4 regions of the Rhizobium sp. 01L419 genome follow, and region 1 is predicted to be linked to each of the others. Evidence: riboswitches for the same ligand, from Rfam matches in the RefSeq annotation. Region 1 holds a riboswitch; each other region holds the start of a gene.

Region 1 (7,506 bases):
ACGGCGGCGACGCTGGGAGATGCCATAAGGATCATCCGCGCCGCTGGTGGCACGGCGCAGGCCGCCGCGTTCGACATCGCCGACCGAGAGGCCCAGCGCGGGCTGATGGCCGATATCGAAAAGACCCATGGCCGTCTCGATATCCTGATCAACAATGTCGGCGCCCGCGACAGGCGGCCGCTGGCCGAATTCGCCGACGATGCCATCATCGAGCTGCTGCGCACCGATCTGGCCGCCGCGATAACGCTTTCGCGGGACGCAACCGTGCTGATGAAGCGGCGCAATTACGGCCGCCTGATCGCGGTGACCTCGATCAGCGGCCATGTCGCAATGCCCGGCGACTGCGTCTATCCGGCGGCCAAGCAGGGCCTGACCGGCCTGATGCGCGCCATGGCGGTCGAATTCGGCCCGCATGGCATCACCAGCAACGCGATTGCGCCCGGCTGGTTCGCCACAGAGACGAATGCGGCGATGGCTGCAAACGAGGAATTGATGCCCTTCGTGCGCCAGCGCATCCCGGTCCAGCGCTGGGGCTGCCCGGACGAGATCGCCGGCGCGGCGCTGTTTCTTGCAAGCGGTGCCGCTTCCTTCGTCAACGGCCACGTGCTCACCGTCGACGGCGGCATGACGGTCAGGATGTGAGCGGAGATGCCTGCCTTCATTCCTGAGGCGTTTTTCATGGCTTCTCACCGGAGTGGGTGGAGGCCTGCTCGGGATGCGGTTCTTTCAGCGACGGCGGAGAGGTCCGGGCGAAGATATTGCCGAGATCGGTGAGGAAGGTCAGCAGCAGGTTGAATTCCGGCTCGCTGTAGGAGTCCAGGATCGCGGAGACCGGCTCGCTCTGCTCCTCGTAGAGCCGGGTGGCGCGTGCCGAGGCCTCGGGACAGGCAACCAGGACAAGGCGGCGTTTGTCGGTCTCGTCCCGTTGCCTGACGACAAAGCCGGTCGCCTCCAGCTTGTCGATCAGCCCGCTGACCGTCCCGATCTTCAATCCGACCTCGCTCGACAGGGCCGTCATCGACAGCGGTCCGAGTTTTTCCAACAGCCGGAAGCACTTGAATTCGGTGCTGGTCAAGCCCACCTGCTCGGCCACCTTCTGGTGGAACAGCCCGAGCCGGGCCGAAAACAGCTGGACCGTCGGAATGTAGCGCGCGAGGCGGTCAGTTGACTTTTTCGGCAAAACGTTTAGATCTCCGAACTAATTGTTTCGATATTCTAAGGAATCGTCAGCGTCATGTCGATACTCTCGCATGGCTGTTCGGCCCTTGTTACAGGCAGCGATCCATGAGCGCCTATTTCATTCTCGAAATCCATCCCGATATCAAAGATCAGGCGATCGATGATTATCTTGCATGCATATCGGCGGATATGACGTTCCATGGAGGCCGTGTCCGGTCTCCGGGCGGCAGGGTCCAACCGGTCCAGGGAAACCGGCAGATGAACAGGCTTCTGATCATCGAATTCCGCACCGCCTCCATTGCCCGGGAATGGTATGAGGAGGCGAGGCAGGCAAATGAAGGTGTCGCCAGGTATCGTTCTCTCTTCGCCTGCCCCGCGGTTATCGTTGCCGGGATGGATGGTTAGAAACATTGGCCTCGCAGCCATTGCCTGAGGTCGCAGCCCGGTTCGGCATTGCCGCCCATTCGCCCTATTTCCGATTATAGAATTGCACCGGCCCATGTGGAGGTTCCGAAATTAACGATCATATTCAGTGGCTTATAGACGAGGGAATCAGGAGCGAACATATCGGTGAGCTCATTGCCGGTTTGTGCGATCGGCTGATCGCGGATGGCTTTCCCATCTGGCGAGGCAGTATCGCGATGCCATCCATTCATCCCATGTATGCCGGCATCTCGGCCAATTTCGTGCGGGGCGGCGCGACCACCATCGAGAGGGCCGAATATGGCAGCGCGGCGCAGCTGAGCTTCGAGAAGACGCCGATCTATTATCTGTTGGGCCGAGGCGAAACGTTGGGGCGCTGGATCCTTGCCAAGGGGGAGGGTGTCGACGACTATCCGCAGCTTGCAGAATTCGCGCTTGGCGGCGGTACGGATCATCTGGTCAGCCTGCTGGAGTTTCCGAAGGAGGCCGCGTTGCGCGGGGTCAGCCTGTCCCTGACAAGCGACAGGCCGGGCGGATTTTCCAATGATCAGCTGACGATTATCGCAAAGCTTTTCCCGGCACTGGGGCTTGCCTGCTACCGCATCGCGGCATCGAGAACCGCCTCGGACATCCTTGCTGTCTATACAGGCGCTAAGACGAGTGCGCGCATCCTTGCGGGCGAGGTCCAGAGGGGAACGGGAGGCGCCATCAATGCCGCGATCCTGCTTGCTGACCTCAGAAACTTCACGGCGTTGACCGAAGTCTATCAACCCGGTGAGATCGCCGGGTTTCTGAACGAGCATTTCGAGCTGATCGGCCGCCATGTCGAGGAAAATTCCGGCGAGATCCTCAAGTTCATGGGCGACAGCGTATTGGCGATCTTTCCGACAGGCGGTGAAGACGGCGAGGATCCCGAGAAGGCCTGCATGGCTGCGCTCGCCTCGACCCGAAATGTTCTGGAGGCAAACGAGGCGCTCAATCGTCGGCGGATGCGCGAGGGCGGGCCTGATATCGGCGTCGACGTCGTCCTGCATCTCGGCGAGGTGTTTTACGGAAATGTCGGCGCTCGCGGCAGGCTTGATTTCACCGTGATCGGCAGGGCCGTCAACGAGGCCTCGCGGCTCGAGAAACTCTGCGGCGAACTCGGCCAGCCCCTTCTGATGTCGGAAAGCTTCGCGGCCGCCTGCGGTGTCGCCTGCGAACATCTGGGATCGTTCGAATTGCGCGGCGTTTCGAAGAGGGCGGACGTGTTCAAGCTCGCGGTACCTACTACGGCAGTGGCCTGAAATCGGAATCGATTTTCAGAAAGTTTGATGCGTAGCTCTAATGGCGGCGTGTTTCTGACTTCAGCGGCAAATGCCTCAGATCTCGCCTGAAACCTCACGACGGCGGCGGTCGAGTTCTTCGCTGTAGCGGCGCAGCGTGTGGCTTTCGCTGAGCTGGCCTATCACCTTGCGCTCGATGAGGTTGTTGACGACGGCAAGCGCTTCGCTTTCGGTCTTGTCGAAGATCGCAGCCGCCTGTTTGGCGTTCATCTGCGGCTGCAGGAAGTCGTTTTTATACCGGATAAAATCGGTCAGCTGCTGGGCTTCGTCCTGCGCGCTGGTGGGGTTGGCGTAGATTTCCGGTACCAGCACGAGGCCGGCATACTTGTCGCCTTCTTCCACGAGGATGACGCGCTGCGTCGAGCCGATCGGGAAGGCCTGCTTGAATTCGTCCAGCGTTATTCCGGGTTTTGCCGTCTTCACATCTGATCGCATCAGCTTGTCGACGGTCAGGTTGCGGATCCAGCCGACATCATGGGCGCTGCGGATGCTTTCGCCGCGCAGATGAAAGCGCCATGTGGCGAAGGAATAGCCGAAGGTCGTGCGCACCACGAGCGAGGAGGTGATGACGGCGGCGAGCACCAAAGCGGTGATCGGAAAGTCGCCGGTGATCTCCAGCGCCAGGAAGGTCATGGTCAACGGCCCGCCGATGACGGCGACGGCCAGCGAGCTCATGCCGACGACGGCATAGATAACCGGCGTCAGGCTGGCATCGGCGAAATAAGGGGCCGAGTAGGCGAAGAGCTTGCCAAGCAGCGCACCCATGAAGAGCGAGGCGAAGAACAGGCCGCCCCTGAAACCGGAGCCAATCGAGACAGCAGAGGCCACCGATTTCAGCAGAAACAGGCCGATGAGTGCCGGGATGGTGATCTCATGGGCGAGGTTCAGATGCAGCGCGCCGTGGCCGGCGGCCAGCACCTGCGGCGAGACCAGCGCCAGGAGGCCGACGACGATGCCGCCGAGCGCCGGGCGGAAGGGCAGCGCGATGGAGCTTTTGCGCGCCAGTTCCTCGACGAAGGAGACGCCCTGCATGATGAGGATGCCGACGCCGGCGCAGACAGCGCCAAGCAGCAGCGCCGGAACGTAATCGGCCGGGGCGACCGCGCCGAAGCTGCCGACATCGATGATGAAATCGCTGCCGGAGAGCAGACGGGCGACCAGCGTAGCGACAAGAGCGGCGACGACGACAGGCGTCAGAGAGACGATCGTGTAGGTGCCGATGATGAGCTCGAAGGCATAGAAGGCGCCCGTCAGCGGCGCGTTGAAGGCGGCAGCGATGGCGCCCGCCGCACCGCAGCCGACGAGGACGCGCATGTCGGAGCGGCGCAACTGCAGCTTCAGCCCGAATTTCGAGGCGATGCCGGCGGCAAGCTGCGTATAGCCCGCTTCCAGCCCCACGGATGCGCCGAAACCATTGGAGACAAGATTCTGGATGGCGACGAGGATGCTGTCCGTCAGCGACAGGCGGCCGCCATGCAGCGCATTCGCCTCGATCGGGTCGACCATCGGCTTCTTGCGCCATCTGGCGAGAATGAAGATGAGCAGGCCGAGCAGCATGCCGCCAGCAACCGGGGCGGCCATCAGCAGGAACTTGTTGTCGATCTGCGAGGCGCTGAGCCTCGTCGTGCCGTCGATGCCGAAGATCAGCCTGTGCATCTCCTCCGAGACGTAGCTCATGGCGGTGACCGCAAGCCCCGAGGCGATACCGACGAGCGCGCCGGCAAAGACCATGCCCATTTCGCTATGTCGGACGAGCGCGCGCATGCGTCCCGGATCGAGGACTGTGCCAAGAGGGCCGAGGCGGCGGATATCCATTCGGGAGAGCATCATGGGGAAACTAGGCAGCAGGAGTGCAGGTCAAGGGCGGGGCCGGCATCCGTATGAGCGGCAATTGCGGCGAAATACCGGCCGGGCCGTAAAGTTTTTGTGACGTAAGCCTTTGATTAAAGACGATAATATCTGTAGTCTAAGTCGAGATGAGGGCTGTATGCACTCAGTGCGCCAATTGACATGGCGGGGGCGGGGGCCTAACCATGAATAGACATAATGGATGGTTCCGGATCGGCGTTACGCCTTCCGGATGAAAAGGGAATGTGACGGGGCGGACCCAAACCGGGCGCTTTCATCACAGCCGACCCCGCGACTGTAGAGCAGTCAGGGTCTTCCATCCGGCATTTCGACCGCTGCGTCGGCAGCCTGCGTGGTGCAGGCGGGCAAGGTGGGACAGGTGCCGGAAAAGCCACTGGAAATGCATCGTGATCAGCCGGGGCAGGACGCCTCCAATTCTACGAATCGTCCGCCTTTTCACGAGATGCAGCCGGGAAGGCGAGGCAGATCCGCTGGCACGATCAGGGGTGACCGCAAACGGTCGCCCCGGTCGCCGCCGACAACTGCGAGCCAGGAGACCTGCCATCCATGCCGGGCATAATGCCCATTCTGGGTATTCACCCGCTGCCAGCACGGAGGTTGTCTTGGCTGAAGGATATGATTCAGCGCTGCCTCTGGTGGTGCGGTGGGGTTTCCCCTTCTCCCCCGCGGGGAGAAGGTGGCCCGAAGGGTCGGATGAGGGGGCCGCAGGGTACTCCTGTCATTTGACGCTTTGCTTGTGTTCGGCGCTTTCTGCGAGGGTCGTCCGAGCATGACCGCCACCTTCATCCTCGGCGGTGCCCGCTCCGGCAAATCCCGCTTTGCCGAAAACCTCGTGACAGCCAGCGGCCTCGACCGCCACTACATCGCCACCGGCCGCGCCTGGGACGACGAAATGCGGGCGCGCATCGACCAGCACAAGGCCGACCGCGGCCCTTCCTGGACCACGCATGAGGAGCCGCTGGATCTGACCGAACGCCTTGCCGCCATCGACGGCGAGGGCAGGGCTGTTCTCGTCGACTGCCTGACACTGTGGCTCACCAACCTGATGATGGACGAGCGCGATATCGCCGCCCAGTCCGCCGCCCTTGCCACCTGGCTTCCTACGGCAAAGGCGCGGCTCGTCATCGTTTCCAATGAAGTCGGTCTCGGTATCGTGCCCGAGAATCGCATGGCGCGGGAGTTCCGCGACCATGCCGGCCGGCTGCACCAAATGATCGCGGCAGAAGCCGCGGATGTCTATTTTATCGCGGCAGGACTGCCGCTGAAAATGAAGGGTTAGTTCCATGCAGCAGAAAATCCCCGCAACCGTAATCACCGGCTTCCTCGGCGCCGGCAAGACGACCATGATCCGCAACCTGCTCACCAATGCCGGCGGCAAGAAGATTGCGCTCATCATCAACGAGTTCGGCGATCTCGGCGTCGATGGTGATGTGCTGAAGGGCTGCGGGGCGGAGAACTGCACCGAGGACGATATCATTGAACTCACCAATGGCTGCATCTGCTGCACGGTGGCCGACGATTTCATTCCGACCATGACGAAGCTTCTGGAGCGCGAGCAGCGCCCTGATCATATCGTCATCGAAACCTCGGGTCTTGCTTTGCCGCAGCCGCTGGTAGCCGCTTTCAACTGGCCGGATATTCGCAGCGAAGTCACCGTTGACGGCGTCATCACCGTGGTCGATAGCGCGGCCGTCGCCGCCGGGCGGTTTGCCGATGACCATGATGCCGTCAATGCACGCCGCGTCGAGGATGAATCGCTCGATCATGAAAGCCCGATCGAGGAGCTCTTCGAGGATCAGCTGACCTGCGCCGACCTCATCGTGCTCAACAAGACCGATCTCATCGACGCCGAAGGTCTTTCCCGCGTGAAGAGCGAAGTTGCTTCGCGCATCGCCCGCAAGCCTGTCATGATCGAAGCGAAGAACGGCGAAGTGCCCGTAAGCGTGCTGCTCGGCCTTGGCATCGGCACCGAAGGCGATGTGATCAACCGCAAGTCCCATCACGAACTGGAGCATGAGGACGGTACGCCGCACGATCACGACGAATTCGACAGCTTCGTCGTCGAGCTCGGCGCGATTGCGGATGCGGCAGGCTTTACCGAGAAGCTGAAGGGCATCATCGCCGAGCATGACGTGCTACGCCTCAAGGGCTTCATCGATGTCTCCGGCAAGCCGATGCGCTTGCAGCTGCAGGCCGTGGGTGCCCGCATCGACCAGTATTTCGACCGCGCCTGGGCGCCGGGCGAAGCACGCAGCACGCGCCTCGTCGTCATCGGCCTGCACGAGATGGATCAGGACGCGGTGCGCAAGGCGATTGTGGCGCTGGTCTAATAAGGAGTTTCGATGCATCTGCTTCTGGCTCAACAGGGAACGATCAGCGACGGGGACGAGGCCATCGACCTCGGCCAGTCGCCGGGCGATATCCTGTTCCTGTCGGCCGCCGACACCGAGCTTGCGGCAATCGCCGCGGCTTATGGCGGCGGAGCGACGGGGCATTCGCTGAGGCTTGCGAGCCTGATGAGCCTGAAGCATCCGATGTCGGTCGATACCTATATCGAGCGCACGGCGCGGCATGCGAAGCTGATCATCGTGCGAGCGCTGGGTGGGGCGAGCTATTTCCATTATGCGCTGGAGGCGTTGCATGCGGTTGCCGCCCGCAACGGGGCGCTGATTGCGGTGCTGCCGGGGGATGCGCGGCCGGATGCGGGGCT
Region 2 (7,506 bases), on a different contig from region 1:
CATGGATCGAGCAGGGGCCGATGATGACCAGCTGGCGGTCGTCCTTGCCGGTCAGGATATTGTGGATCGTGTCGCGGGTGCCGGTCACGGTCTCGGTGACCGCGGCACTACGCGGGATTTCCGAGATGATATCGGCAGGTTTGGTCAGCGGGGTGATCTCGACGATGCGAAGATCATCAATAGTGTCAGTCACGGTATGCTCTCCTGTTTGGTCATACCGTGCGGAACAAAAAAGCCGCCAGGTTGACTAGCGGCTGTTCGGGTTTGTCGTTGCGTTAGTTTCGTCTACGCACAGACCCGCATCCGCTGGAAGCAGCGGTACGAATAAAATCGCGATGCATAAACGGACGAAATCGACATGCAGCCTATGTAGCTATGCCGATGGGAGTTGTCACGCGGAATCTGTGAGAGAAAATGACCGATCCGTGAGGTTTTCAGCGGCTTTCCGCCATTGCCTCTCCTTGTGCCTCCTCCGGCTCTGCATGTCGGTTCTTGCGGCGGCGCGTCGTCAGTTCCTCGCCCGCATTGGCGGGCAGGCGCAGGAAGGTGATGCAGGCAAGGGCGGAGATCCCAGCCACCATGAAGAAGGCGATATGGAAATCGGAAACCAGCAGCTTGCCGCCGTGAAAGCTCGATGAGATTTCCAGGATCGTGCCGGCGACGGCAACACCCATGGCCATGGAGATGCGCTGGGCCACCGCATTGATGGCGGTTGCCTGGCTGCTGTCGGCCTCGTCCACATCGCCGAAGGCCATGGCGTTGACGCCTGAGAAGGCCATGGAACGCAGCAGGCCGCCGACGAGAAGACAGCCCATGATGACATAGAGCGGCGTTTCGACGGTGAAGAGGCCGTTCACACCGAGGAAGATCGCGGCGAGGAAGGTGGTCAGCGCAATGACGTTGCGGAAGCCGAAGGCATTGTAGGTGCGGGTGGCGGCGAATTTCGAGCCCATCGAACCGAGCGCGCTGACGAAGGTGATCGAGCCTGATTGCAGCGGCGTCATGCCGAAGCCGAGCTGCAGCATCAGCGGCATGAGAAAGGGTAACGCGCCGAGCCCCATGCGGAAATTCGAGGCGCCGAGGATCGATGCCCGGAACATCGGATAGCGGAACATTTTCGGGTCGAGCAGCGGATGCGGCGTGCGCCTGGCATGGATGAAATAAAGGATGCCGGAAAGGATGCCGACAGCGACGGTAACATAACCGTAGATGACGGGAACCGCCGGCAGGCTGATGACCGAAAGGCCGAAGACGAAACCGGAAAAGCCGATGCCCGACAGGAAGAAACCCGGAAAATCCATCGGCTTCGGTCTGCGCGGTTCGACAGCCGGCAGGAAGCGGGTGACGAGGATGATGCCGATAATGCCGATCGGCACATTGATCCAGAAGATCCAGTGCCAGCTGAGATAGGTCGTCAGGAAGCCGCCGATCGGCGGTCCCATGATCGGGCCGATCAGCGCCGGAATGGTGAGCCAGGCCATGGCATTCACCAGCTGGTGACGTGGCGTACCGCGTACCAGCAGCAATCGCCCGACCGGCGTCATCATCGAGCCGCCGGCACCCTGAATGAGACGGGAGATGACGAAGGCGGCGATGGAATTGGAGAAAGCGCAGGCGACGGAGCCGACCATGAAGACAAAGATCGCCAGGCGGAAAATATTGCGGGCACCGAAGCGATCCGACATCCAGCCGCTGATCGGAATGAAGATCGCTAAGGCCACGAGGTAGCTCGTTACCGCAAGCTTCAATGCGATCGGCGAAGTGCCTATATCGGCAGCAATCGCAGGCAGGCTGGTGGCAATCACGGTCGAATCCATCTGTTCCATGAACAGGGCGACCGCGAGGATCATCGGCGTTAGACGGGACACGGGCAACCGGAATGCAATGAGAATGAAGGGGCGCTTTCGGCGCCAGTCGGATTCGGGTTTCGTTCTAGGCCAGCATTTCCGGACTGTCCACGAAATGAATGTCGCATGCAGCTTGCCGCCATGCCGTTTCCACGCCATAGATCACCCTTCAGGTGCCCGCTTTCACAGGCGGGAGAATCGGGAATCCGGTGTGAGACCGGAACGTGCCCAACGCTGTAAGGCTGACGCTTGCCGCTTATCACGCCACTGGCCGCAAGGCCGGGAAGGCTGCGGCGAAGCGAATGACGCCAAGTCAGAAGACCGGCCTGGCAAGATAGACCCAACCCGCGCGGACGGCGGGCGGTTGCGTTGTTGGGGATTTGACGATGCGACCCATTGATGATGCCGCTTGCCCGGCATCCGGTTTTTCTGCGGCCGAACGCGAGGCCGTCTATCATGCGATCATGACGCGGCGCGATGTGCGTAGCCAGTTCCTGCCCGATCCTTTGCCGGATGATCTCGTCACAAGGCTGCTGACGGCGGCGCATCACGCGCCTTCGGTCGGCTTCATGCAGCCGTGGAATTTCATTCTGGTGAAGAGTGCCGAGGTCAGGGCGCGGGTGCGCGATGCTTTCGTGAAGGCGAATGAGGAAGCGGCCCGCATGTTCGACAGCGAACGGCAGGAAAAATACCGTTCGCTGAAGCTCGAAGGCATTGTCGAGGCGCCACTCGGCATCTGCGTGACCTGCGATCCTACCCGCAGCGGCAGCGTGGTACTGGGGCGCACACATAATCCGCGCATGGACAGCTATTCCACCGTCTGCGCCGTCCAGAACCTGTGGCTTGCTGCCAGAGCGGAAGGCGTCGGCATCGGCTGGGTCAGCATCTTTCGCGAGGGCGACCTGAAGGAAATCCTCGGCATTCCCGATCATATCGAGGTGGTGGCCTGGCTCTGCGCCGGCTTCGTCGAACGGCTCTGCGATCAGCCGGAACTGGCGGTCAAAGGCTGGCGGCAAAGGATGCCGCTGGAAGAACTGGTCTTCCATGACGGCTGGGGGCAGGTGGAAGGCTAGACCGCGCCGGATTGGGCCGGCGCGGGTCTGCATCATTGGGCTGGCTGGCTATCGCATTCCCTGGCGCAAACAGGGGCTTTCCAATGGCCGAAGACGAGGAAGCTCGCGGCGGCCATCAGCCAGACGCCGACGGCGCCGTAGAGCATGACTGCGCCGAATCCCTGGACGAGCGCATCATGCACCGTCGCGGCCGGGATATCGGGCAGGGAGGCGATATTGCCGGCGGAAATGCGTTCGGCAGCCAAGCGGAGATCGTCCGCCGCCATCGATGACGGCAGGACGCTCTTCAGATGCGAGAAGACGCCGTTGAAGAGGATGAAGCCCATGACGGCGATGTTGATGGCGAGCGAGATCATACGGGCGCTCATGTCGATACCGGAGGCCATGCCGGCGCGATCGCTGGAGACTGCGCCTGTCGTCGTGTTGCTGACCGGAGTGTTGGTGAAGCCCAATCCGATGCCTGAGAGCAGGGCGCCAGGCATCATGGTCAGCCAGCTTGGCTCGGTGGCGGCGCTGCCAGACTTCATCAACAGGAAGCCGAGGCCGATGGTGAAGAGACCGCCGGGAATGACGAGGCCCGGCCGGTAGCGCAGCGAAAGACGCTCGGCAAACGGCGGCACGACAAGGGTCGGCAGCGTATAGGCCAGCAGCGAGAGACCGGCGGCAAGGCTGCCGTAGCCGAGGCCGGCCTGATACCAGATCGGCAGATAGATCATGAAGGGCCAGAAGCTGATGTTCATGGCAGCCGAGCCGATGATCGCACCCGAGAAAGTGCGGATGCGGAAGACCGAGGCATCGAACATGGGCCGCGGGTTCAGCCACTCGGCAATGACGAAGGCGATAAGGCTTACCGCGCAAAGAGCGATAATGGCGAGTGCCGTGGGGCTGGCAAAGCCCAGGGCCGGCCCCTGCGTGATGAAGAAGGCGAGGCAGAAGACCGATAGTGAAAGGGTGGCGATGCCGGCAAAATCAAGCCGTCCCGCACTTGGGTCACGAGATTCCTCAATGCCGGTTACGGCGAGGGCTATGGTGATGACGGCAAGGACCGCATGAATGAGAAACACCCATTGCCAGCCGGCGGCTGCCACGATGGCAACGCCGATGATCGGGCCGAAGCCGAGGCCGATCCCGAAGATGATGCCCCACCAGCCGAAGGCCATGCTGCGGGCGCGGCCCTCCCGGAATTGATGGGAGAGAACGGCGACCTGGCAGATCAGCATGACGCCGCCGCTCATGCCCTGCAGAAAGCGGGCGGCGATCAGCAGCGAGGCATCCTGCGCAAGGCCGGCGACGAGCGAGGTCAAGCCGAAGGCGGCAATGCCGATCAGGAAGACACGCTTGCGGCCGTAACGATCGGCAAAGGTACCGGCCGCCATCAGCACCGTGGTGACGGCAATCGTGTAGGCGTTCATGATCCATTGCAGCGCGCTGAAATCGGCATGCAGCACCTTTTCAAGCGTCGGCAGAATTGCCGGGACGCTCGATATTTCAAGGCCGAACATGAGCGAGGAGAGGCAAGCGGCCATCAGGGCGATAATGCCTCTGATACGTGAGGAAGGAGGGGAGGCAGGGGTCATGCTTTGGCCTTTCGAGGTTGAGACATACAACGGTGACATCCGATGTCGTCCATTTGCGTCAGCATAAGCAGAGCTTGAACATTACAGAATTGGATGATTAACTATTTCAGACACAACAATTTCGGATAGATGCCATGACCATGCTCGATGTCGATTCCGTTCAGGCCTTCGTGACGATCGCCGAGAACAAGAGCTTCACCCGCGCCGCCAGTGAGCTTGGCAGCACGCAGGGCGCGATCAGCGTCAAGCTGAAACGGCTGGAAGAGCGGCTCGGCCACCGGCTGATCGAGCGCACGCCGCGGCTGGTGCGGCTTTCCGCACAGGGCGCGGTATTTCTTGATGCCGCACGGGAATTCCTCGCGGCCCATGACCGGGCGGTCGCCGCACTTTCCTCGTCGCGCCGTCATTTCAGGCTGGGCATTGCGGCCCATGTCGCCGGCCCGGAAGTGCCGACGCTGCTTGCACGCCTCAATGCCCATGATCCGGGGCTGACGATCGAGGTCCGGCTCGACAATTCCTGCGAGTTGCTTGCAGCCTTCGACCGCGGCGATCTGGATGCGGCGATCGTCCGTCGGGACGAGGACCGGCGCGACGGCGAGGTTCTGGCACCGGAGCATTTCGGCTGGTTCGCAACGCCGCAATTCGAATATCGCTGCGGTGAGCCGCTGCGTCTTGCAGCACTGTCGCCCAACTGCAGGGTGCGGGATGTCTGCACCCGGGCGCTCGATGCGGCGGGCATTCCCTGGGCGGAAGTCTTCCTCGGCGGCGGCTCTTCGGCTGTGACCGCAGCCGTTTCGGCCGGGCTTGCTGTCTCGACCTTTTCCTATCGCCTGGCACCCGTCGGTACGGTCGAGGTCAGCGAGCGGTTCGGCCTGCCGTCGCTACCATCCTCGGAGGTCGTGCTGCACTCGACGCTAACGGATGCCAAATCGCGCGCGGCACTGCGCACGCTGGCGGCAGCGTTCAGGGAGCATCGCGCCTCAAACTGAAGACGCTGTCCCGACGGCCGAGATCATACCCTATTGCTGTTGTTGTTGGGGCTGCGGGCCCGATGTTGCAGGATTGGCGAGATCGATCTTGCCCTGATCGCCGGCGAGGAATTGCGGGCCGACCTGACGAACCTTGTTACCGGCGGGGTCATAGGGACGATCCGCCACCTGCGGCTGCGGGGCAGGCGGCGCGCTCGCGGCCTTCGGGGCTTCCGTCTTGATCGTCGTAATCGAGCCCTTCGGTTCGGGTGCCGGCGCGTAGGCAGCCTGGCTCTTGCGCATCTGCTCGTAATAGGCAGTCAGATTGCAGGAGCAGGCGGATTTTTCGCCGGGCGCGCGGGTCTTGTAGGCGAAGGCGTTTTTCATCGCGCTGTAGGGCGTTCCCGTCGCCGTCGAGATCATGTTCGAGGTCTCGGTGCTGGAAACGTCGCGATAGAAGAGCTCCGTCTCGACGCCTGGGCACATCTTCGAGCACGTCGCCGCATCGCGGCCGAAATCCACCGAAGTGGCGTTGTTGCTGATCGGGAAGAAGCCGCCGTCGCAGGTGCGCACGCAGATGGTGCTTACAGGCGAGAGCATTTCGGCGCGCGGCAGGCCATAGTGCTCGCCGCCGCCGAGCGGAATGAACGTATCGCCGCGCATGGCCTGCTCTTCGATGCTCGGAGCTGGGGCATAGACGTCGCTCGGAGCGGGTTCGCCAAAGCTGTCGCTGTTGCAGCCATTGTCTTCGAGTGCGGCCATCAGGCCCTCGCGGGCCGCATCCGTACCGGACTGGCGCAATTCGTTGCGGCGATCCTGAAGGAAGCTGATATTGTCCACCATCTTGGCTTCAGCCTGCTCGAGCTCGGTGCAGAAGCCGGCATTCTCGCCGCCGACGACCACCATGCTGCCTGAGGTACAGCCATACCGACGCAGATCGCCGCGCACCTTGCGCAATTCCAGGTTCTGTTCGGCAAGCGCGCCCGCATATTGGCGCATCTCCGGGCCGTTATTGCCGATCGATTGCGGCAAGTCGGCAAGGCGCCCACGCAGATCCTCGCAGATCGCATTGGTCTGCGCCACCGCAGGAGCCGCGAATGCCAGATAGAAAACGAGATACAGGTTTCGGCGCTTCACGACGTCGTTCCGGAAAGAGAAAAGCATTTATCTGTCGATTGCGGCTTCAATCCACCGCGCTTTGTCTTAACGTATTTCCCTTAATAAGCTCGGAGTAATTCCTAGCGCATTTTTGCGACCTTATCCAGCAAGCCCGATGGTTCCATTCCCATCTCTCCTGCACCCGCCCGGAAAAAGGTTCATAGCTAAACAGCTGACATGACAGATATTTCTGACGAAGCTGCCGCCGCGGAAACGACTTCGGCAATACCGGATGCCCGAGGCGGACTTCACGTTTTCGTGGACGGTTGTTTTGAGCCCGGCTCCCGCCACGGGGGATGGGCCTTTGTCGCCTATCGCGATGGCGTCGAAATCGCATCCGGCTTCGGCGGCGCAAAGGATACGGCCAATAACACGATGGAAGTGACCGCGGTGCTCGAGGCGGCAATATGGATCAACCGCACAGCAGCTGATGCAGCGGCGGTCATCTGGTCGGATTCCGTCTATGCCGTGGAAGGCTGCAACGGCTGGCGTCCGATCTGGAGAAACAATGGCTGGAAGAAAAGCAACCCGAACGGCAAGGCCAGAAACCGGGTGATATCAGATGCGAAGATCTGGAAGGCCCTCGATGTCGAGCTAACGCAGAACCCGATGATAGGTATCGCCTGGTGCAAGGGCCATTCAGGCACCGATGGCAATGAGCGCGCCGATGCGCTGGCTGATCAGGGACGCCGGTCGATACGGAGTCCCTGATTTTGAGATGGGCCCGATTTCAAATGAGAACGGGCAACCGGCTCACGCCGGCTGCGATGCCTCGACGACAGCAAGCGCCGCCATGTTGACCACGCCGCGCGAGGTCACCGACGGCGCCAGGATATGGGCGGGCATTGCCGTGCCGAGCAGGATCGGGCCCACATGCAATCCG
Region 3 (7,506 bases), on a different contig from region 1:
CCTTCCTGAAACTCGCCAAGGGAACCGAGGACGGTTTTGCGCCGATCAGCCTGCTGGAGCGCCTGTTGCCGGTCTATGCGAGGGTGCTGGCGGAACTGAGTGCTGCCGGTGCCGACTGGGTGCAGATCGACGAACCGTGCTTGGTGCTGGATATAACGGGAGAAGAGCAGGCGGCGCTGAAACATGCCTATCGCGCGCTGCATGAGCTGGTGCCGAACCTGAAGATCATGCTTGCCACCTATTTCGGCGACATCGGCGACAACTTGCCAACGGCACTTGCGCTGCCGGTCGCGGGCCTGCATGTCGATCTCGTTCGTGCTCCGCAGCAGATCGATGCCCTTCTCAAGGCGCCAGGCGACCTGACTCTGTCACTCGGCGTCATCGACGGGCGCAATATCTGGAAGGCGGATCTGGCTGCGATCCTGAAAAGGATCGAGCCGCTGATCCAGCATTTCGGTGCTGATCGGCTGCAGATCGCACCGTCATGCTCCCTGCTGCATGTGCCGATCGATCTGGAGTTGGAGACCGGACTGGACGACGAGTTGAGGTCATGGCTCGCTTTCGCGACCCAGAAGCTGGACGAACTTGCAGCGTTAGGCGACCCCGGCACGGCTTCAGAGGTGATCGCGGCCGCGTCGCGAGCCGTTGGCTTGCGTGCTGCATCAGTGCGTGTGCATGACATGAAGGTCAGGCAGCGGGTTGCCGCAATCGACGAGGCGATGAAGACGCGCAGCAGTGACTTTGCGGAGCGCACCGGCCTGCAGGAACGAAAGCTTCGCCTGCCGCTTTTCCCGACGACGACGATTGGCTCCTTTCCGCAGACGGATGATGTGCGCAAATCTCGCTCTGCTTTCACAAAGGGGGCGATCAGCGAGGCGGATTATGATGCCTTCCTGAAAAAGGAGACCGAAGCGGCGATCCGCTGGCAGGAGGAAATCGGCCTCGATGTGCTCGTCCATGGCGAATTCGAGCGCAACGACATGGTGCAGTATTTTGGCGAGCAGCTTTCCGGCTTCGCCTTCACGCAGCATGCCTGGGTGCAGAGCTATGGTTCCCGTTATGTCCGCCCCCCGATCATCTTCGGCGACATCTCCCGGCCGAAGCCCATGACAGTCGAGTGGTGGCGTTATGCGCAGTCGCTGACGCAGAAGCCGGTGAAGGGCATGCTGACGGGGCCGGTGACGATCCTGAGTTGGTCGTTCGTCCGCGACGATCTCTCCCGCGCCGATGTCAGCCGGCAGATCGCGCTGGCGATCCGCGACGAGGTGCTTGATCTCGAACAGGCGGGTGCTGCGATGATCCAGATCGACGAGGCGGCCCTTCGCGAAGGTCTGCCGTTGCGCAAAGTGGACTGGAAGACCTATCTCGACTGGGCGGTGGAAAGTTTCCGCCTGTGCTCATCCGGTGTTTCCGACGAAACCCAGATCCACACACATATGTGCTACTCGGAGTTCAATCAGATTATCGACGCCATTGCGGCCATGGATGCCGACGTGATTTCCATCGAGACCTCACGCTCGAAGATGGAACTGCTGGAAGCCTTCCGCAGCTATAAATATCCTAACGAGATCGGCCCCGGTGTTTATGACATCCATTCGCCGCGCGTTCCCGATGTCGAGGAAATGACCGAGCTTCTGACGCTGGCGCGCGAGCGTCTGACGGATGGACAGCTCTGGATCAATCCTGATTGCGGATTGAAGACCCGTAAGTGGGAAGAAGTGCGCCCGGCGCTCGTCAACATGGTGGCCGCCGCCCGGCTGTTACGTGGTGCCGCAGCGATGACTCACGTCTGAGCGCCTAATCGATTCCTGCAGAGCCGGCTATAGGTCGGCTCTCGCCTCGGCGGCCTTCTCCACAGCCTGCTGCTGTTAACCAGCCGTTATCCATGTTTTTCACAGGAATGTAGCAATTTCAAACATGCCGTAACGCGACGGACAAACCATCCGTTGACGTCAACTTCGATTCGAGTACTATATCTAGTGTTCAAGGTTCCTTCGATTCGTCAGGATTGAGGGCTAAGACGGGAATACGGTGCGTTTTGCCATGAAGGCGAAACAAGGCCGGAGCTGCCCCCGCAACTGTAAGCGGCGAGCAACTGTCCGATTTCAGGTCACTGAGGCATGATGCTTTGGGAAGGCTGCGGGCAGGGTGCTTCGACCCGCGAGCCAGGAGACCTGCCTTGAACGAGAAACGTCCACGGGCGGGGTGTCCGGAAGGTTGCGTGCATGTCAGGCGGATCAAATCCGCACCTGTTGCGCTGCCCCGAACGTCCGCATGAGCACTTCGGGGTTGAAGTCATGTCGAGAGCATCAAAACCGCCGCCCACGCACATCCTGCGAGGGATAATGCAAGGCGTGTAAAGCGCCAACTTTGTCAGATCATTCTCAAGCGTTGCCCCGGACGCCGTAAGGCGCCCGACCCTAGTTCTGCGTCCGGAATCCATTGACATCACGAGGAACATGATGAGCGTTACCGTTTACAGCAAGCCTGCCTGCGTTCAGTGCACCGCGACCTACCGCGCCCTCGATCGTCTGGGCGTAGACTATGAAATCATCGACATTTCCGAAGATGCCGACGCGCTCGATCGCGTGCGCGGCATGGGCTACATGCAGGTTCCGGTCGTCGTTGCCGGTGAGAACCATTGGGCGGGCTTCCGCCCTGATATGATCAGCGCGCTCTCCTGATAGGAGAGGAACGGTGGGCCTGATCGTCTATTTTTCCAGCCAGTCCGAAAATACCCATCGTTTCGTCGAGAAGCTGGGACTGCGCGCGGCGCGCATTCCCGTAGGCGCTGAAGACATCCACATCCGCGAACCCTATGTGCTGATCTCGCCCACCTATTGCGGGGATGGCGGCCCAGGGGTCGTAAAGGGGGCCGTGCCCAAGCAGGTGATCCGTTTCCTCAACGATGCGGAAAACCGCTCCAACATCCGTGGCGTCATTGCTGCGGGCAACAGCAATTTCGGCGAGACCTACGGGCTTGCCGGCGACGTGATCTCGCAGAAATGCCAGGTGCCGTACCTCTACCGGTTCGAGCTTCTGGGGACTGCCGAGGATGTCGCCAATGTCAAAGACGGGATGGGACGATTTTGGACACGGGGACAAATCTGACGCGGGATGCGGGCGCAAAACCGCTAAAGGCAGCGGATGCGCTGGATTATCACGCGCTGAACGCAATGCTGAACCTCTATGACGAGCAGGGCAAGATCCAGCTCGAAAAGGACCGCATGGCGGCCAAGCAGTATTTCCTGCAGCACGTGAACCAGAACACAGTGTTCTTCCATAATCTCCGGGAGAAACTCGATTATCTGGTCACGGAAGGTTATTACGAGCAGGAAGTGCTCGATCAGTATTCCTTCAATTTCGTCCGCGACCTCTTCGACGAAGCCTATGCCAAGAAGTTCCGGTTCCCGACCTTTCTCGGCGCCTTCAAATATTACACCAGCTATACGCTGAAGACATTCGACGGTAAGCGCTATCTCGAGCGCTACGAGGACCGTATCTGCATGGTGGCGCTGGCCCTTGCCGAGGGTAATGAGCAGCTTGCCCGCGATCTGGTCGAAGAGATCATCACCGGCCGTTTCCAGCCGGCTACGCCGACCTTCCTCAACGCCGGCAAGAAGCAGCGCGGCGAGCTCGTCTCGTGCTTCCTGCTGCGTGTCGAAGATAATATGGAATCGATCGGCCGCTCCATCAATTCCGCACTGCAGCTCTCCAAGCGTGGCGGCGGCGTGGCGCTGTCGCTGACGAACATCCGCGAGGCCGGTGCGCCGATCAAGCAGATCGAAAACCAGTCTTCCGGCATCATCCCCGTCATGAAGCTGCTCGAAGACTCGTTCTCCTATGCCAACCAGCTCGGTGCTCGGCAGGGTGCGGGTGCCGTCTATCTCAACGCCCACCATCCCGACATCATGCGCTTCCTCGATACCAAGCGCGAAAATGCCGACGAAAAGATCCGCATCAAGACGCTGTCGCTCGGCGTCGTCGTGCCCGACATCACCTTCGAGCTCGCCAAGAACAATGAGGATATGTACCTCTTCTCGCCCTATGACGTGGAGCGGGTCTATGGCGTGCCCTTTACCGAGATATCGGTGACGGAAAAGTACCGCGAGATGGTGGCGGATGCCCGTATCACCAAAAAGAAGATCAAGGCGCGCGAATTCTTCCAGGTGATTGCCGAAATCCAGTTCGAGAGTGGCTATCCCTACATCATGTTCGAAGACACGGTGAACCGGGCAAACCCGATCGCCGGCCGCATCAGCATGAGCAATCTCTGCTCGGAAATCCTGCAGGTCAGCGAAGCGAGTGAATTCAACGACGACCTTTCCTATAAGGTGATGGGCAAGGATATCTCCTGCAATCTCGGCTCGTTGAACATCGCCATGGCGATGGATTCGTCCGATTTCGGCAAGACGATCGAGACCTCGATCCGGGCGCTGACAGCCGTTTCCGACATGAGCCATATCTCCTCGGTGCCGTCGATCGAGAAGGGCAATGATGACAGCCACGCGATCGGCCTGGGACAGATGAACCTGCATGGATATCTCGCCCGCGAGCGCATCCATTACGGTTCGGAAGAGGGCGTCGATTTCACCAATATCTATTTCTACACGGTGACCTATCACGCGATCCGCGCTTCCAACCGCCTTGCGGTCGAGCGTGGTGCGAGCTTCAAGGGCTTCGAGAATTCGAAATATGCCACCGGCGACTATTTCGACAAATATACCGACCGGGAATGGAAGCCGGCTACCGAGAGGGTGCAGGCGCTGTTTGATGATGCCGGCATTCATATCCCGACACAGGAAGACTGGCTCGAACTGAAAAAGGCTGTGATGGCCTCCGGTCTCTATAACCAGAACCTGCAGGCGGTGCCGCCGACGGGCTCGATCTCCTACATCAACCACTCGACCTCCTCGATCCATCCGATCGTCTCGAAGATCGAGATCCGCAAGGAAGGCAAGATCGGCCGCGTCTATTATCCGGCGCCGTTCATGACCAACGACAATCTCGACTATTATCAGGATGCGTACGAGATCGGCCCTGAGAAGATCATCGACACCTATGCGGCGGCGACCCAGCATGTCGACCAGGGCCTGTCGCTGACGCTGTTCTTCCGCGACACGGCAACGACACGCGATATCAACCGTGCCCAGATCCATGCCTGGAAGAAGGGCATCAAGACGATCTACTACATCCGCCTTCGCCAGATGGCGCTGTCCGGCACCGAGGTGCAGGGCTGCGTTTCCTGCACGCTTTGATTTTGGGCTGCTGGCCGAGAGTTTCGAGCCCGTAGCCCCCTCATCCGCCTGCCGGCACCTTCTCCCCGATGGGGAGAAGAGACAAGCCGCTTGCACGGCGTCCCCCTCTCCCCATCGGGGAGAGGGCAGGGTGAGGGGGCTCCGTACTCCGTTAGAATTTGTGGAAGAAAGACCGCCCCATGAACATATCCATCAAGCCGATCTCCCGCGTGCGCGCCATCAACTGGAACCGTATCGAGGACGACAAGGATCTCGAAGTCTGGAACCGTCTGACCGGCAATTTCTGGCTGCCGGAAAAGGTGCCGCTGTCGAACGACATTCCCTCCTGGGGGACACTGACGTCGGCCGAACAGCAGCTGACGATCCGCGTCTTCACCGGGCTGACGCTGCTCGACACGATCCAGAACGGTGTCGGTTCCGTCAAGCTGATGGCGGATGCGGCGACGCCGCATGAGGAGGCGGTGCTCTCCAACATCTCCTTCATGGAAGCGGTGCATGCACGCTCCTATTCCTCGATCTTCTCGACGCTCTGCCTGACGCCAGATGTCGACGATGCCTATCGCTGGTCGGAAGAGAACGAGTTCCTGCAGAAGAAGTCGGCGCTGATCATGGAGCACTATGCGTCCGGCGATCCCCTGAAGAAGAAGGTCGCGAGCGTCTTCCTCGAGAGCTTCCTCTTCTATTCCGGCTTCTATCTGCCGATGTACTGGTCAAGCCGCGCAAAGCTCACCAATACGGCCGATATGATCCGCCTCATTATCAGAGACGAGGCCGTGCACGGTTATTACATAGGCTACAAGTTCCAGCGCGGACTTGAAAAGCTTTCCGAAGAGCGCCGGCAGGAGATCAAGGATTTTGCCTTCGACCTGCTGCTCGAGCTCTACGATAACGAGGCGAAATATACCGAAGCGCTCTATGACAGCGTCGGGTTGACCGAGGACGTCAAGAAATTCCTGCATTACAATGCCAACAAGGCGCTGATGAACCTCGGTTACGAGGCGCTGTTCCCGGCTGAAGCCTGCAAGGTCAATCCGGCGATCCTGTCGGCGCTATCTCCGAATGCCGACGAGAACCACGACTTCTTCTCCGGCTCCGGCTCCTCCTATGTCATCGGCAAGGCAGTCGCGACGGAAGACGAAGACTGGGATTTCTGAGGCCTAACTTCACGAAGCCCCTTATCATCGGGCCCGCCATCGCCCACATTCAGCGCGAGCAGATTCAGTTGAATGTGGCGTAGCGGGAGTTTTCGATGAAGTCCTCTGTCAACAAGGCCGCTGTGGCCAACGAAACCGTCGAAGGCGTGTGGCCGATCCGCCGGAGGCGGATTCTTGACTGGCTGGTGAACGAGACGCGCGGCGAGCGCTTCATCGATAATATCCTGATGGAAATGTGCGAGAAGCTGCTGGCCGCCGGCGTGCCGGTGACACGCTCCAGCCTGCATTTCCGCACAAATCATCCGCAATGGATCGGCGCGCGTATCCTTTGGGCCGAGGGTATGAAGGAGGCAAAGATCAATACGTTTGCCTATGGCGTGGAAAATACGCCGCAGTATCTGAATAGCCCGGTCAACGAGATCCACAACGGCGCCAACGAGGTGCGGAAGAACCTGGAGGATTTGTGGGAGGGCGACGACAATCCCTTCTACCAGGAGCTGCGCGACGAAGGCTATTCCGAATATATCGCCTGGCCGATCGACCACACGTTTGACAAGCGCCACGTCGTGACCTTTTCGACCAATCGACCGGGCGGTTTTACCGGCGAACACCTGGATTTTCTGCGCGACCTGCTGCCCGCCCTGACGCTGGTCAGCGAGATCCGGCTGAAGAACATCATGGCGCGCACGCTGCTGCAGACCTATGTCGGGCCGCATGCGAGTGAACAGATTCTTTCCGGCGTCATTACCCGAGGCAGTGGTACGACCGTCGGCGCGGCGATCATGATCTGCGATTTGCGCGATTTCACGGCGATCTCCGATCTCTGGCCGCGCGATGACGTCATCCAGCTGCTTAACGACTATTTTGACGCCATGTCCGATCCGATCGAGCGGCACGGCGGCGAAATCCTGAAGTTCATGGGCGACGGATTGCTTGCCATCTTCCCCCTGTCGAAGCCTTCGGCATGCGAGGATCTCCTGACGGCCATCAGGGAAGGGCAGGAGGCGATGGCACAGCTCAACGAACAGCACAAACGCCTTGGGCGTGAGCCCCTGCGTTATGGCGTGGGCGTGCACGTGGGTGATGTGATGTAC
Region 4 (7,506 bases), on a different contig from region 1:
GGCATTTACCGTAACGTACTTCCGCGCCCTAAAACTCGTCTCTAGCGTGCAGGCCGACGGTCCAAACCGTCGTCCAACGGAGGATACCCGCATGGCAGAGGAGACGAAGAACCCATCCGTGACCGTGACCCGGCAAGGGCTCAGCCGCCGCGATCTGCTGGTCGCGAGCACGGCGCTGGCCGCAGCCGGCGTATCGCTATCTGCACCGGCGCCCGCACAGGCGCAACAGGCAACGACCTCAGGAACTGCCGGACGCAAACCGAACATCCTGATGATCATGGGTGACGATATCGGCTGGTTCAACCCGAGCATCTACCACCGCGGCATGATGGGATATCGCACTCCGAACATCGACCGCATCGGCAATGAGGGCGCGATGTTCACCGACTGGTACGGCGAGCAGAGCTGCACGGCCGGCCGCGCCGCCTTCATCACCGGCCAGTCGCCGATCAGGACGGGCCTCACCAAGGTCGGCCTGCCCGGCGCCGATCTCGGCATCCAGCCGGAAGACCCGACCGTTGCCGAATTCCTGAAATCACTCGGTTACGCCACCGGCCAGTTCGGCAAGAACCATCTCGGCGACAAGGATGAATTCCTGCCGACCAACCACGGCTTCGACGAATTCTTCGGCAATCTCTATCACCTCAATGCCGAGGAAGAGCCTGAGAATCCTGATTATCCCAAGGACCCGGAATTCCGCAAACGCTTCGGTCCGCGCGGCGTCATCAAGGCTTCGGCCGACGGCAGGATCGAGGATACCGGACCGCTGACTGTCAAGCGCATGGAGACCGTGGATCAGGAATTCCTGGCCGCCGCTCTCGATTTCATGGATCGCAAGCAGAATGCCGGCACACCCTGGTTCTGCTATTTCAACTCCACCCGCATGCACGTCAACACGCATCTGAAGGCCGATTCCGTCGGCAAGACTGGCCTTGGCGTCTATCCTGACGGCATGCTCGAACATGACGCCATGATCGGCGAACTCCTGAAGAAGCTGGACGATCTCGGCGTCGCCGACAATACGATCGTCGTCTATACCAGCGACAACGGCGCCGAGGTGATGACCTGGCCGGATGGCGGCACCACGCCTTTCCGGGGAGAAAAGGCAACGAACTGGGAAGGCGGCTATCGCGTGCCCACATGCATTCGCTGGCCTGGTGTCATCAAGCCCGGAACGATCCACAACGAGGCCTTCTCGCATTACGACCTGATCCCGACATTCTGCGCGGCGGCAGGCGAACCGGATATCGTGGCGAAATGCCTGACCGGCTACACCGCCGGCACCAAGACGTTCAAGGTGCATCTCGACGGCTACAATCTCATGCCCTTCCTGTCTGGAAGCGTAAACGAGACGCCGCGCCGCGATTTCCTCTACTGGAACGACGATGGCGAACTGGTCGCCGTGCGCGTGCTGAACTGGAAGGTCGTCTTCAAGTCGCAGGATCACACGGGCATCGGCGTCTGGCGCCAGCCATTCACCGAACTGAGGGCCCCGCTCCTCTTCAACCTCAGGGCCGATCCCTTTGAACGCGGCGACGAATCCATCGAATACGAAAAATGGTTCTTCGACCGCGCCTTCGTCATCGTTCCCTCGCAGGCGATCGTCGGGAAATGGCTGCAAAGCTTCGCGGAATTCCCCGTCCGTCAGAAGCCCGCGAGCTTCAATCTCGACGAAGTCATGCAGAAACTGTCGGCGCCGAAGAACTGATTGCAAAACATCACTGCAGCAGGCGGCCGCCGCGCCGCCTGCTGCAGCCGACGTTCCCCTCCACCGGCAACAGTTCTCACTGCTCGTGCTTGACGTTGCGATCCGGTCACGATGAAAGCCGGCCAAACATCAAACGAGGCCAGCGCCCTAATTTCTCAAAAATCCGACAACCAGGACTGGACAAGGCAAATGTAACTTTATAACAACGAAGATGTAATGTTATTACATTAAAGGAGATTTCATGCCCCGGCGCCTTTTCGCTGTCTTCGCAGTCGCCACCGCGCTCACCTCCGCCGCCCTGCCATCGGCTTCCCGCGCCGAGGAGGAACAGCAAGAAAGCTGGCGGCTTTTCGTGGCTGATCACAGCCTGCCGGTCGTCCGCGCCATCGATCTTGCGAGCGGCAGACAGATCGGTCGCTTCGATCTCAAGGCTTATGCCGCCCTGTCGCTGAGCGACACCGGGCGCACGGTCTTTGCCGTCCAGGGCGATGAGAATACCATTCATGTCATCGATACCGGCATTGTCCTTTCCGATCATGGGGAGCATCGCGATCTCGCAGTGACGCCGCCGAAGCTGATCGGCGCGACGATAAAGGGCGAGAAGCCGGGCCATGTCGTGACGCATGGCGATGACGTGGCGATCTTCTACGACCGCACCGACCGCTTCGATCTCCTGAAGGAAAGTAGCCTGCTGCAGGCAAAGCCGGAGCCGAAGGCTTTCAACACCATCGCCGCCCATCACGGCGTCGCGGTGCCGATGGGCAATCACCTGCTGGTTTCAGTGCCGAACATGCAGGCGCCGGTCAAGGAAGGCGAGTTGCCGCCGCGCCTTGGCCTGCGCGTGCTCGACCATGACGGACAACAGGCGGGCGATGTCGCGCCCTGCACCGGCCTGCATGGCGAGGCGACCTCCGCCCGCCTCGTCGCCTTCGGTTGCGAGGAAGGCGTGCTCGTCGCCCGCCCCGGCGGCACGAAAGGCCCCAAACTGGAGATGCTCGGCTATGGCGCGTCGCTGCCGCGAGGCAAGGTCTCGACCCTGCTTGGAGGGCGCTCCATGCAGTTCTTCCTCGGCAATTACGGGGAGGACAAGGTGGTGCTGATCGATCCCGACAGCACCGAAACACCCTACCGCGTCATAGACCTTCCGACCCGCCGCGTCGATTTCGTGCTCGATCCGGCACGGTTCCAGAATGCCTATATCCTCACCGAGGACGGCAAGCTGCACTTGCTCGATACGGTGAAGGGCGAGATCGTCAGATCGGAAACCGTCACGGAGCCCTACAGCAAGGATGGGCATTGGCGCGATCCGCGGCCGCGGCTGGCCGTGGCCGGCGATAATATCGCCATCACCGATCCTCGCCACAGCCTGATCCGCCTCGTCAGTAGCGAAACGCTGAAGGAAACGCGCACGATCCCCGTCGAGGGCCAGCCCTTCGCGCTCGTCGCCGCCGGCGGCTCGGGCGCCAGCCACTGAGCGACTCCGGACCCGGGACACTTCGAATCCGGTGCTTGACGTCGCCCACGGCGGCGTCATAGATCAGGACGACGGTTCCCCGAGGAGAGCTTCGAGGGGATTAATAGGGAACACGGTGCGGACGACCCAAAAGGGACCAAGACCGTGGCTGCCCCCGCAACTGTAAGCGGATTGCTGGTTATATCCCGGAATGTATGGTGCGCCATTCATATCAGGACATGACAAGCGAGCCGGTCACTCCAAGGCCTCAGGGCCATGCCACTGTGCGAAAGCGCGGGAAGGCAGATGACCGACTGACATCCGTGAGCCAGGAGACCTGCCGTCAATCACGATCCAATCAGCCGGGCGGGGATGCCCGGACAAGGAGCAGACATGATTGACCTTAATCCCTGCCGCTTGCCGCACGCGATCCGTCCCGATTGGACCACCCGCCGCTAGCCCTCTCCCTCCACGCTTGGCTCACGCATCTGCGCGCGCCGGCGTCCGCTAGCCCTTTTCCTTCCGATCGAGAGTTTCCAATGCGCCAGTTACTTCCAGGCTTTTCCCTTGCGCTCGGGCTCGCCGGCTTTTGCCTGGCCGGCCTCGCAGCCCCCGCCTTCGCCGCCACCCGATACCCCCTCACCCTTACCAATTGCGGCCAGCCGGTCACGTTCGACAAGGCCCCGGCCAAGATCGTTTCGATCGGCCAGGGCATGACCGAAGTGCTCTTCTCGCTCGGCCTTGCCGACAAGATCGCCGGCACGGCCGTCTGGGTCGGCCCGGTCCTGCCGCAATATGCCGAGGCCAACAGCAAGATCAAACGGCTGGCCGACAACGACCCGAGCTTCGAATCCGTCGTCGGTGCCGAGCCCGATCTGGTAGCCGCCGAATTCGAATGGCATGTCGGCACGCAAGGCTCCGTCGGCAAGCGCGAGCAATTCAAAGACCTCGGCATCAACACCTATGTCGCGCCTGCCGATTGCGTCGCCAAGATCAACACCGATGGCGGCGATGGCGTGCGCAGGGAACTGTTCACGATGGACCTGATCTATCAGGAAATCGCCGAACTCGCCGAGATCTTCGACATCAAGGACCGCGGCGATGCGCTGATCGCCGACCTGAAGACGCGCGAGGCCGCCGCCGTTGCCTCCGTTGCCGGCGCTTCAAGCAAGAACCTGCCCGTGGTCTTCTGGTTCTCCAGCAAGGAAGTGAAAGGCGATGCCTTCATCGCCGGCAAGAACAGCGCGCCGGCCTATATCCTGAAGACGCTCGGCGCCAAGAACGTCGTGACGACGGAAGAGGAATGGCCCCTCGTCGGCTGGGAAACCATTGCGCAGGCCAATCCCGCTGTCATCGTCATAGCCACCATGGACCGCCGTCGCTATGCCGCCGACGATCCCAAGGTGAAGGTGGGTTTCCTGGAGAATGATCCGGTCACCAGTGAACTCGATACGGTGAAAAACAAGCGCTTCATCATGATGGACGCGCAGTCGATGAACCCGACGATCCGCACGATCGACGGTATCGAAACGCTCGCAAAGGGCATCAAGTCCTTCGGTCTGACGCAGTGAGCCAGGCTGCCTTGCGACAGAGGAAATGGTGGGCGCTCGCCGCGCTCACCATCGCCGCCTTCGTCCTGCTCGGGCTGATGGTGAGCCTTGCCGTGTCTATAGGCGAGATCGCCATTCCTCTCGCCACCACGGCAAAGGCGGTGTCCAATCGCCTGTTCGGCACGGCATTCGAGCTCAGCCGCATTCATCAGGGCATCGTCTGGGATTACCGCCTCAGCCGCGCGCTGGTGGCGGCCAGTGCCGGTGCGTCGCTGGCGCTCTGCGGCACGGTGTTGCAGGCGCTGCTGCGCAATCCGCTCGCCGAACCCTACGTGCTCGGCATTTCGGCCGGCGCCTCTACCGGGGCCGTCTGCGTCATGATCCTTGGCTTCGGCTATGGCGTGCTCAGCCTCTCCGCCGGCGCCTTCATCGGCGCCGTCATTGCCTTCCTGCTGGTCGGCATTCTGGCAGCCGGTGTGGGCGGCACCAGCGAGCGCATCATTCTCTGCGGCGTGGCGGGCTCGCAGCTCTTCAATGCGCTGACCTCCTATATCGTCACCACGTCGGCCAATGCCGAACAGGCCCGCGGCGTGCTCTTCTGGCTGTTGGGGTCGCTGAGCGGCGTGCGCTGGCCGGATGTCTATCTCTCCCTGCCGGTCGCACTGACAGGCTTCGTCATCTGCCTTGCCCATGTGCGTGCGCTGGATGCCTTCGCCTTCGGCACGGATGCCGCAGCTTCCCTCGGCATCGCCGTGCGCCGGGTGCAGTTCACCCTGCTCGCCGTCACGGCTGCGATGACCGCAAGCGTCGTCAGCATGGTCGGCTCCATCGGCTTCGTCGGCCTCGTCATTCCCCATGCCGCCCGCTTCCTGGTCGGCCCAGCCCATGGCCGCCTGCTGCCGGCGACAGCGCTTGGCGGGGCGATCTTCATGGTCGGCGCCGACATCGTCTCGCGCATCATCATTCCGCAGCAGATCCTGCCGATCGGCGTCGTCACCGCGCTCTTCGGCGCACCGGCCTTCGCCATCATCCTTTATCGCGTGCGGAGAAGCGCATGAGCATATCAGTCGACAAGGTCACCTATGCCGCCGGCAATACCGTCATCGTCAATGGCGTCAGCATATCGGTCAAAAAGGGCAAGGTGCTCGGCCTGCTCGGGCCGAACGGCTCCGGAAAATCGAGTCTGCTCCGCCTGATCTGCCGGCTGCGGCAGGTCAGATCCGGCATCATCCGCCTCGGCGACGATGATGTCTCCGGCCTCTCGCGCGCCGCCCTTGCCCGCCGCATCGCTTTCGTCGAGCAGCAGACGACGACGGATACGCAGCTCACCGTGCGCGATATCGTCCGCCTCGGCCGCACGCCGCATCGCGGCCTCCTCTCGTCCTGGGCACCCGATGACGATGCCGCGGTCGAAGAAGCACTCGCCCGCGTCGACATGGGCGAACGCGCCGGCCAGCTCTGGCAGACACTGTCTGGCGGCGAGCGGCAACGGGTGCATATCGCCCGGGCGCTGGCCCAGACGCCAAGCGAACTGCTGCTCGACGAGCCGACCAACCATCTCGATATCCAGCACCAGCTCGATATCCTGGCCCTGGTCGCCAAACTCGGCCTCACCTCCATCATCGCGCTGCACGATCTCAATCTGGCAGCGATGTTCTGCGACCACTTGGCCGTGCTGCAGAAGGGCGAGGTCGTGGCCGCAGGCACGCCCGAGGAGGTGCTGACCGAAGCGCTGATCGCCCGCGTCTTCGGCGTGCGCGCCCATATCGAAAAATCACCCGTGCATGGCCGCGCACATATCCAGTATCGGATGGGGTAAGACATGGATGGAGTGAATTTCGATCTCAAGGAAGAGATCCGCGACTACTGGTCGAAGCGCTCGGAAACCTTTGACCTCGCCTTCGGCCACAGGATCGCCCCCGGCCCGGAGGCAGACGCCTGGCAGAAGCCGATCCGCAAAGCCATCGGCCCCGAGCCGAAACGCGTGCTGGAACTTGCCTGCGGCACCGGCGAAGTGACGCGCCTGATCCACGATCTCGGCCATGACGTCACCGCACTCGATTTCTCCGAAGCGATGCTGAAAGTTGCCCGCGCCAAACATGCCGGCAAGCAGCGCCTGCGCTTCATCCTTGCAGACGCCGAAAACACCCTGGAACCGGACGCGAGCTATGACGCCATCATCTGCCGCCACCTCGTCTGGACGCTGACCCGGCCGGAGGAAACCTTTCGCGAATGGTTCCGCATCCTCAAGCCCGGCGGCCTGTTGCTCTTCTTCGATGGCGACTGGGCAGGCCCGAAACCGACCGGCCGCATCGCCAGCCTGCTGATCTCCTGGATCGACCGCCTCGTCGGCGCCGACAAGAACTATGACGGCGCGCTCAGCACCCGCCACGCCCGCATCATGTCAGCCCTGCCCTTCGGCCAGGGTCTCCGCCCCAACATGCTCCTGCCGCTCTTGAGATCGGCAGGCTTTACGGACATCGCGCTTCACTCCCACACCCCGATCGCGAGGGCGCAGCGCAAGAATGCCAATATCCGAAACAGGCTCCGAACCCTCGTCTACCGGCGCTTCATCCTCGCCTGCCGGCGGCCCTGATGCCTGCATTTGCCGCACGCCCATTTCTGGATGCGTGGTGATTTGCCGAGATCTGAAACCAGCCTGTGCCAAATGCCCGTCACCGTAAATGATCGTTGCATTTACCGTTGCGTACTTGCCGGACGCCGTCAGCCGTTCAGGATGATCCACGAACGAAGCGGCAGTTCGCCTGATGCAGGAAGGGAAAGGTGTTATGGCA

What was found. Region 1 has a riboswitch for cobalamin ahead of cobU (bifunctional adenosylcobinamide kinase/adenosylcobinamide-phosphate guanylyltransferase). Riboswitches for the same ligand answer to the same signal wherever they lie in the genome.
Region 2: another riboswitch for cobalamin. It lies ahead of bluB (5,6-dimethylbenzimidazole synthase); the one in region 1 lies ahead of cobU (bifunctional adenosylcobinamide kinase/adenosylcobinamide-phosphate guanylyltransferase).
Region 3: another riboswitch for cobalamin. It lies ahead of nrdH (glutaredoxin-like protein NrdH); the one in region 1 lies ahead of cobU (bifunctional adenosylcobinamide kinase/adenosylcobinamide-phosphate guanylyltransferase).
Region 4: another riboswitch for cobalamin. It lies ahead of AC1DUP_RS22785 (ABC transporter substrate-binding protein); the one in region 1 lies ahead of cobU (bifunctional adenosylcobinamide kinase/adenosylcobinamide-phosphate guanylyltransferase).

Annotation. Positions count from the first base shown of each region.
Region 1 covers NZ_JBFTSM010000001.1:701,121-708,626, forward strand. The annotation lists gene AC1DUP_RS03480 (SDR family oxidoreductase) at 1-642, shown strand, start outside; gene AC1DUP_RS03485 (MarR family winged helix-turn-helix transcriptional regulator) at 677-1,180, opposite strand; gene AC1DUP_RS03490 (DUF1330 domain-containing protein) at 1,285-1,584, shown strand; gene AC1DUP_RS03495 (adenylate/guanylate cyclase domain-containing protein) at 1,821-2,888, shown strand; gene AC1DUP_RS03500 (chloride channel protein) at 2,964-4,754, opposite strand; cobalamin riboswitch at 4,962-5,355, shown strand; gene cobU (bifunctional adenosylcobinamide kinase/adenosylcobinamide-phosphate guanylyltransferase) at 5,566-6,075, shown strand; gene cobW (cobalamin biosynthesis protein CobW) at 6,080-7,126, shown strand; gene cobN (cobaltochelatase subunit CobN) at 7,139-7,506, shown strand, end outside.
Region 2 covers NZ_JBFTSM010000034.1:25,162-32,667, reverse strand. The annotation lists gene AC1DUP_RS35500 (3-deoxy-7-phosphoheptulonate synthase) at 1-193, opposite strand, end outside; gene AC1DUP_RS35495 (MFS transporter) at 435-1,850, opposite strand; cobalamin riboswitch at 2,002-2,191, shown strand; gene bluB (5,6-dimethylbenzimidazole synthase) at 2,234-2,920, shown strand; gene AC1DUP_RS35485 (MFS transporter) at 2,953-4,497, opposite strand; gene AC1DUP_RS35480 (LysR family transcriptional regulator) at 4,632-5,486, shown strand; gene AC1DUP_RS35475 (DUF2865 domain-containing protein) at 5,517-6,602, opposite strand; gene AC1DUP_RS35470 (ribonuclease H family protein) at 6,801-7,334, shown strand; gene AC1DUP_RS35465 (NADP-dependent malic enzyme) at 7,377-7,506, opposite strand, start outside.
Region 3 covers NZ_JBFTSM010000028.1:23,512-31,017, reverse strand. The annotation lists gene metE (5-methyltetrahydropteroyltriglutamate--homocysteine S-methyltransferase) at 1-1,793, shown strand, start outside; cobalamin riboswitch at 1,970-2,196, shown strand; gene nrdH (glutaredoxin-like protein NrdH) at 2,463-2,684, shown strand; gene nrdI (class Ib ribonucleoside-diphosphate reductase assembly flavoprotein NrdI) at 2,698-3,111, shown strand; gene nrdE (class 1b ribonucleoside-diphosphate reductase subunit alpha) at 3,090-5,258, shown strand; gene nrdF (class 1b ribonucleoside-diphosphate reductase subunit beta) at 5,438-6,412, shown strand; gene AC1DUP_RS34040 (adenylate/guanylate cyclase domain-containing protein) at 6,508-7,506, shown strand, end outside.
Region 4 covers NZ_JBFTSM010000012.1:76,627-84,132, reverse strand. The annotation lists gene AC1DUP_RS22795 (arylsulfatase) at 92-1,708, shown strand; gene AC1DUP_RS22790 (hypothetical protein) at 1,950-3,182, shown strand; cobalamin riboswitch at 3,238-3,520, shown strand; gene AC1DUP_RS22785 (ABC transporter substrate-binding protein) at 3,701-4,732, shown strand; gene AC1DUP_RS22780 (FecCD family ABC transporter permease) at 4,729-5,769, shown strand; gene AC1DUP_RS22775 (ABC transporter ATP-binding protein) at 5,766-6,530, shown strand; gene AC1DUP_RS22770 (class I SAM-dependent methyltransferase) at 6,534-7,307, shown strand; gene AC1DUP_RS22765 (transporter substrate-binding domain-containing protein) at 7,501-7,506, shown strand, end outside.